3 regions of the Streptomyces sp. NPDC012835 genome follow, and region 1 is predicted to be linked to each of the others. Evidence: riboswitches for the same ligand, from Rfam matches in the RefSeq annotation. Region 1 holds a riboswitch; each other region holds the start of a gene.
What was found. A riboswitch is a leader RNA that binds a small molecule or an ion and turns the genes downstream of it on or off. The one in region 1 is predicted to bind thiamine pyrophosphate.
Positions count from the first base shown of each region.

Region 2: linked by a shared signal. The riboswitch ahead of thiC (phosphomethylpyrimidine synthase ThiC) and the one ahead of ACFY6S_RS28430 (thiamine ABC transporter substrate binding subunit) in region 1 are both predicted to bind thiamine pyrophosphate.
Region 3: linked by a shared signal. The riboswitch ahead of thiO (glycine oxidase ThiO) and the one ahead of ACFY6S_RS28430 (thiamine ABC transporter substrate binding subunit) in region 1 are both predicted to bind thiamine pyrophosphate.

Region 1 covers NZ_JBIBBW010000008.1:261,110-263,422, reverse strand. The annotation lists gene ACFY6S_RS28435 (ABC transporter permease) at 1-105, opposite strand, end outside; gene ACFY6S_RS28430 (thiamine ABC transporter substrate binding subunit) at 174-1,292, opposite strand; TPP riboswitch at 1,376-1,501, opposite strand; gene rlmN (23S rRNA (adenine(2503)-C(2))-methyltransferase RlmN) at 1,540-2,313, opposite strand, start outside.
Region 2 covers NZ_JBIBBW010000005.1:178,119-180,431, reverse strand. The annotation lists gene ACFY6S_RS22190 (YibE/F family protein) at 1-1,108, opposite strand, end outside; TPP riboswitch at 1,179-1,323, shown strand; gene thiC (phosphomethylpyrimidine synthase ThiC) at 1,316-2,313, shown strand, end outside.
Region 3 covers NZ_JBIBBW010000002.1:325,635-327,947, reverse strand. The annotation lists gene thiO (glycine oxidase ThiO) at 1-1,040, opposite strand, end outside; TPP riboswitch at 1,038-1,151, opposite strand; gene ACFY6S_RS08930 (NAD(P)/FAD-dependent oxidoreductase) at 1,351-2,313, shown strand, end outside.

The sequences.
Region 1 (2,313 bases):
GATCCGGCCGAACTGCCAGCCCTCGCCGGTCCTCAGCCCGCGCCCGACGATCGCGGCGACGGGGTAGGCGAAGAAGACCGCGAAGAACGCGAACGGCACGGCCATGAGGGCGAGCCGGACGGCGGTCGCCCGCCGTGCGGCCCCTCCGGCCCGCCCTGCCGGCCTCTTCGCCGTTACTTCACTACGAGCGAGGACCACGACTGGACCCACTGCTCACGGTTGGCGGCGATCTTCGCCGGCGCGACGGTCTCGGGCCGCTCGACGGTGGCGCCGAACTCGGTGAAGAGGGCGGGCAGCGCGACCTTCTCGACCACCGGGTTCACGAACATGTTCAGCGGCATGTCCGCCTGGAACTTCTCGCTGATCAGGAAGTCCAGCAGCGCCTTGCCGCCCGCCTCGTTCTTCGCGCCGGTGAGCAGCCCGGCGAACTCGGTCTGCCGGAAGCAGGTGCCGGTGGCCACCCCGGTCGGAGCCGTCTTGGGCCGCGGCTTCGCGTACAGCACCTCGACCGGCGGGCTGGAGGCGTACGAGACGACGAGCGGGCGCTCGGCCCCGGCCTTCCTGCCGCCGGCCGAGCCGGAGAAGTTCTCGTTGTACGCCTGCTCCCAGCCGTCGACGACCTGGACGCCGTTGGCCTTCAGCTTCTTCCAGTAGTCCTGCCAGCCGTCGTCGCCGTAGCGCCCGACCGTGCCGAGGAGGAAGCCCAGCCCCGGCGAGGACGTGGCGGCGTTCTCCGTCACCAGCAGGTTCTTGTAGGCGGGCTTCACCAGGTCGTCGAAGGACGCGGGGGGCGCGAGCTTCTTGTCGGCGAAGTACTTCTTGTCGTAGTTGACGCAGATGTCACCGGTGTCGACGGGCGTGACCCGGTGCCGGTCCCCGTCGAGGCGCGCCGCCGGGTCGACCCGGTCCAGGTTCTTCGCCTCGTACGGCGTGAACAGGCCGTTGTCGAGCGCGCGGGAGAGCAGGGTGTTGTCGACGCCGAAGAAGACGTCGCCCTGGGGCGCTCCCTTGGTGAGGATCTCCTTGTTGAGGGCCTCGCCCGCGTCGCCGCTCTTGAGCACCTTGACCGTGTAGCCGGTCTCCTTGGTGAACTCCTTCAGCACGGAGGGTGAGGCGTTGAACGAGTCGTGGCTGACGAGGGTGACGGTCCGGGACTTCGTACCGCCGGATCCGCCGTCCGCCGCTTCGCCCGCGCCGTCGGAGCCGCCGCAGGCGGCGAGTGTCGAGACCCCGAGCGCGGTGGTGATCGCGACGGCGGCCAGTCCGGCGGCCCGGTTACGGGTGGTGCTCACTGGTTTTCCTCCTGGGATGTCCAGGAGAAGACGCGGCCCCGCCCCGGCATCCGGGCGACCGGAACCGGGGCAGGGCGCAACAGCTTGAGTGGTGTCCGAACTTCCTACCCAGAATGACCTGGGCAAGGTTCAGAGGGTCTGCGGCCGCTGCCCGCTCTCACGGACATGTGCCGCACTCTCAGCGCTGTGGCGCTCCCCTGTCGGAAATCGAGTGGTGCTTTCCGGCCCAGGCTACAGGTGTACGGTCTCAGCGCTCCGAGGCGGCCAGCTGTCCGCACGCGCCGTCGATCTCCTGACCACGGGTGTCGCGTACGGTCACGGGCACTCCGTGGGCGGCGATGGCCTCGACGAACTTCTTCTCGTCCTCGGGGCGCGAGGCGGTCCACTTGGACCCCGGGGTCGGGTTGAGCGGGATCAGGTTGACGTGCACCCGCTTGCCCTTGAGCAGCCGGCCCAGCCGGTCGCCGCGCCACGCCTGGTCGTTGATGTCGCGGATCAGGGCGTACTCGATGGAGATGCGACGGCCGGACTTCTCCGCGTACTCCCAGGCGGCGTCGAGCACCTCCCGGACCTTCCAGCGGGTGTTGACCGGGACGAGGGTGTCGCGCAGCTCGTCGTCGGGGGCGTGCAGCGACACGGCGAGGCGGCATTTGAAGCCCTCGTCGGCGAACCGGAGCATCGCCGGGACCAGACCGACGGTGGAGACGGTGATCCCGCGCTGCGAGAGGCCGAGTCCGTCGGGCTCCGGGTCGGTGAGCCGGCGGATCGCCCCCACGACGCGCTTGTAGTTGGCCAGCGGCTCGCCCATGCCCATGAAGACGATGTTGGAGAGCCGGGCGGGACCGCCGGGCACCTCTCCGTCGCGCAGCGCCCGCATGCCGTCGACGATCTGGTGCACGATCTCGGCGGTGGAGAGGTTGCGGTCGAGGCCGGCCTGTCCGGTGGCGCAGAACGGGCAGTTCATCCCGCATCCCGCCTGGGACGAGATGCACATGGTGACGCGGTCGGGATAGCGCATCAG
Region 2 (2,313 bases), on a different contig from region 1:
CGATCGAGAAGAGCAGCAGCAGCGGCAGCGCCGCGCCCGCGTAGGCGAGTACGAGGGTGTTGACCACCGAGGCGATGTGGTCCCGGCCGATCCGGATGCCCGCGCGGTACAGGGCGCGCGGTCCCATGGTCGGGTCCGCCTGACGCAGTTCCCAGACCGCCGAAGTCTGGGTCACCGTCACATCGTCCAGCACACCCAGCGATCCGATGATGACCCCCGCGAGCAGCAGACCGCTCATGTCGATCTCGGGGTAGAGACCGTGGATCAGACCGGTGTTGTCGTCCGTGTTGCCGGTCAGGCTCGCCCAGCCGATGAAGAGCGACCCCAGCAGCCCGATCAGCAGCAGTGAGATCAACGTGCCGAGTACCGCGACGGAGGTACGGGCCGTCAGACCGTGGCAGGCGTAGAGCGCGATCAGCATGATCGCGCTCGCCCCCACGACCGCCACGATCAGCGGGTTCGAGCCCTGGAGAATCGCGGGCAGGATGAACAGCGTCAGGATGGCGAAGGAGATGGCGAGCGCTACCAGCGCCATGACTCCGCGCATGCGTCCCACCACGACCACCGCCAGGGCGAAGATGCCGGCGAGCAGGGCCATGGGGAACTGGCGGTCCACATCGGTCACGGAGTACTGGAGATCGCGGGGAGCGTCAGGCGCGTACGCCACCACCACGCCCTGTTTCACGTGAAACTGCCGCGGTGCGTCCGGCTGGACGATCTCGACGAACGTGTGTCCCTTCTCCTTGCCGCTGGTGACTTCGATCGTGGCCTTCTTGCAGGTGCCGGTCTCCTCCTGCACCGCTTCGCGCCCCTGCGGCGTGGACGTGTCACCGGTCGCCGGGACCTGCGAGGCGTTCACGTCCTTGCAGTCGACCCGTTCGAGCTGTACGACGCGTCCCTGCTCGGTCTGCCGGTCGAAGCCCACACCGGTGCGCTCGTGGGCGGGGGCGCCGCCCGGCCAGAGAACGGCGAGCCCGACGACGACCGCGGCCGCGAAGGGGATCAGGACCGCCGCGATCACCTTACGGAGATGGAGCGAGACCGGCGCGGCGGGCCCATGGCTGTGCGAGTGGCCGTGCGGCTCGTGAGTCTGCTGGGGTGAGGTCACCGCCAGATCATCGCAAGAAGGAGGGGGCCCTCTGTTCAGCACGCCCGAAATGGCGCTAGCGTGGAGACACCTTTGCACACGCGGGAGCTCGGAGCACCGGGCTGAGAGGGCGCTGAACGAGGTGGTGCGGGACTCTTCCCCACCCGCCTGAGCTGCGTCGACCGCTGAACCTGTTACCGGGTAATGCCGGCGTAGGGAGTAGGTCTCATGACCGTTCAGGACGCACGCACGCCTGCCTCCGATTCGGGAAATCCGAACGAGGCCGGGAAGTCCATCGGCTGGCACAAGGGATATGTGGAGGGCTCACGCCCCGATCTCCGGGTGCCGGTCCGGCAGGTGCACCTCACCAACGGCAAGGATGTGACGCTGTACGACACGTCGGGGCCGTACACCGACCCCGCGGTGGAAACCGACGTACGCCGTGGCCTCGCGCCCCTGCGGGAGAACTGGATCGTCGCGCGCGGCGACACCGAGGAGTACGACGGGCGGCCGGTCCGCCCCGAGGACGACGGCCTCAAGCACACCTCGCCGCGCGGGGGAGTGCTCCGGAGCGCAGTGACCGATCTACGGGGTCTCGACGCGGTCTTCCCCGGACGGCCACGCCGCCCGCGCCGCGGCCACCCCGGCCGGGCGGTCACCCAACTCGCGTATGCCCGTGCCGGGGAGGTCACCCCGGAGATGGAATACGTCGCGATCCGCGAGAACGTCTCCCCGGAGGTCGTACGCGAGGAGATCGCCGCGGGCCGGGCCGTACTGCCCGCCAACGTCAACCACCCGGAGATCGAGCCGATGATCATCGGCAAGCGGTTCCTGGTGAAGGTCAACGCCAATATCGGCAACTCCGCGGTCACCTCCTCCATCGAGGAGGAGGTGGAGAAGATGACCTGGGCGACCCGCTGGGGAGCCGACACCGTCATGGATCTCTCCACCGGCCGCAACATCCACACCACCCGCGAGTGGGTGCTGCGCAACTCCCCCGTGCCCATCGGCACCGTCCCGCTCTACCAGGCCCTCGAAAAGGTCGACGGCAAGGCCGAGGAGCTGACCTGGGACATCTACCGGGACACGGTGATCGAACAGGCCGAGCAGGGCGTCGACTACATGACCGTCCACGCGGGGGTACTGCTGCGGTACGTGCCGCTGACGGCCCGTCGCAAGACCGGCATCGTCTCGCGCGGCGGCTCCATCATGGCCGCGTGGTGCCT
Region 3 (2,313 bases), on a different contig from region 1:
TGGTGGCCGGTGGCCAGGCTCAGCCCCGGCAGCGCGGTGGGGCCCAGCAGCGGCGCGTTGTCCGGCGAGCAGGGACGCAGCCCGGCACAGGTCTCGGTGAGGGGCAACTCCGTGATGCCGGGGACCAGTTCGTGCGCGTCGCGCAGCAGCTCGTACACCCCGCCCGCCGTGACGGTGGTGTCCCAGCCGCGTTCCTCGCTGGTGGCACCGATCACCAGCTCGCCGTTCTCGCGCGGCACCAGATAGACGTGGCCGCCGCGCACCACGGCCCGTACGGTCCTGCTCAGGAACGGCGCGTACGGGGGCCGCACGCTCAGCCGCAGCACCTGGCCCTTGACGGGCCGCACGGGAGGGCGCACCTCGTCCGGTACGCCCTCCAGCGTGCCACTGAGGCTGCCGGCGGCCAGCACCACCTGGTCGGCGTGGAGCACACGGCCGTCGGACAGAACGGCGCCGGTGGCCCGGTCGCGTACGACGCCGAGGCGGGCGGCGCCGGCGCGGTGCAGGACGACCCCGGCGCGTTCGCAGGCCGTCAGGAGGGCGCGCGCCAGCCGCCGGGGATCGATCTGGTGGTCCCCGTCCGCCCGCAGACCGCCGCGTACGCCGGGCGCCAGCATCGGTTCGAGCCGGCGGCACTCGCGACCGGTCAGCCACTCGGGGGCCAGCCCCGAACGCTGCTGGAGCGCGTGCAGTTCGCGCAGCTCGGCGCGGTCGTCGGAGTCCAGGGCGACGGCGAGCGTGCCGCACGCGCGGTAGCCGGTGTCCTGCCCGCTCGCGGCCTCCAGCTCGGCGACGAACGCCGGGTAGCGCTCGGCGGACGCCAGGTTGAGACGGAGCAACGTCTCCTCGCCGTGGTGGAGTTCGGTGACGGCGGCCAGCATGCCGGCCGCGACCCGCGCGGCCCCGCCGCCCGGATCGGGGTCGGCGACGGCGGTGCGCAGCCCGCGCGACGCGGCCCGCCAGGCCGTGACGAGACCGATGATCCCGCCCCCGACGACGAGGACGTCACTGCCGGTGCGACCGGTACGAGACGACTGCATGGGCGTCCAGCCCCTCCCTTCGCCGGCATGACCCGGATCAGGTTCGTACGGTCGGAGGCCGCGTCAGCCTCCCTCTCAGCCCGGTGCGTCCGGACTCCCGCGAGGTAGTGTCGCCCGCCAGACTAACGCCCGGCCCGCCGGTGCGGTAAGGGCGCCCGCGCCGCGGCACGCCCGGCGTGCGGTGGCCGTCGCGCCCTCTGCGTAAGGTGACCGGGTGAGCGAGCCGGAGCAGCAGGGACACCAGGGACACCAGGGGCGGCGGGGACCGGGGCGGACCGGGGGACCGGGCGCCGTCGTCGTCGGGGCGGGCATGGCCGGCGTACAGACGGCCGTCGCCCTGCGGGAGAAGGGCTACCGCGGCCCGATCACCCTGATCGGGGCCGAACCGCACCCGCCGTACGACCGGCCGCCGCTCTCCAAGGCGCTGCTGCTCGGCAAGGCCGACAGCTCGGCCTTCGACATCGACTTCGGCGCGCTCTCCGTCGATCTGCGGCTCGGCCTCGACGTGACCGGAGTGCGCCCCGCCGACCGCGAGTTGGACACGGCCGCCGGACCCGTTCCGTACGACGTGCTCGTGCTCGCCACCGGCGCTGAGCCGGTCGGCCTGCCCGGCGGCGCGGGGGTCGCCGGGGTCCATCCGCTGCGGACGCTGGACGACGCCGTGCGGCTGCGCCCGGTCCTCGGCGAGCGGCGGCGGATCGTGGTGGTCGGGGCGGGCTGGATCGGCGCCGAGTTCACCACGGCGGCCCGCGAGGCCGGGTGCGCCGTGACGGTGGTCGAAGCGGCGGACCGGCCGCTCGCGGGCGCGCTGCCCGCCGAGGTCACGGCCCCGATGACCGGCTGGTACGCGGAGAGCGGCGCCGAACTCCTCACCCACGCGCGCGTGGAGGCCGTCGAGCCCGGCACGGTGACGCTCGACGACGGGCGGCGGCTCTCCGCCGACGCCGTGGTCGTGGGCATCGGCGCGCGGCCCGCCACGGGCTGGCTGGCGGACTCCGGCATCGCGCTCGGCCCGGACGGTTCCGTCACCGCCGACGAGGGGCTGCGCACCTCGCTGCCCGACGTGTACGCCGTGGGTGACTGCGCGTCCTTCCCCTCGGCCCGCTACGGCGAACGGCTGCTGGTCCACCACTGGGACAACGCGCTCCAGGGGCCGCACACCGTCGCGGCGCGGGTGGTGGGCGAGAGCGAGCGGGTCTACGACCCGGTGCCGTACTTCTGGTCCGAGCAGTTCGGCCGGTTCGTGCAGTACGCGGGCCACCACGCCGCGGCC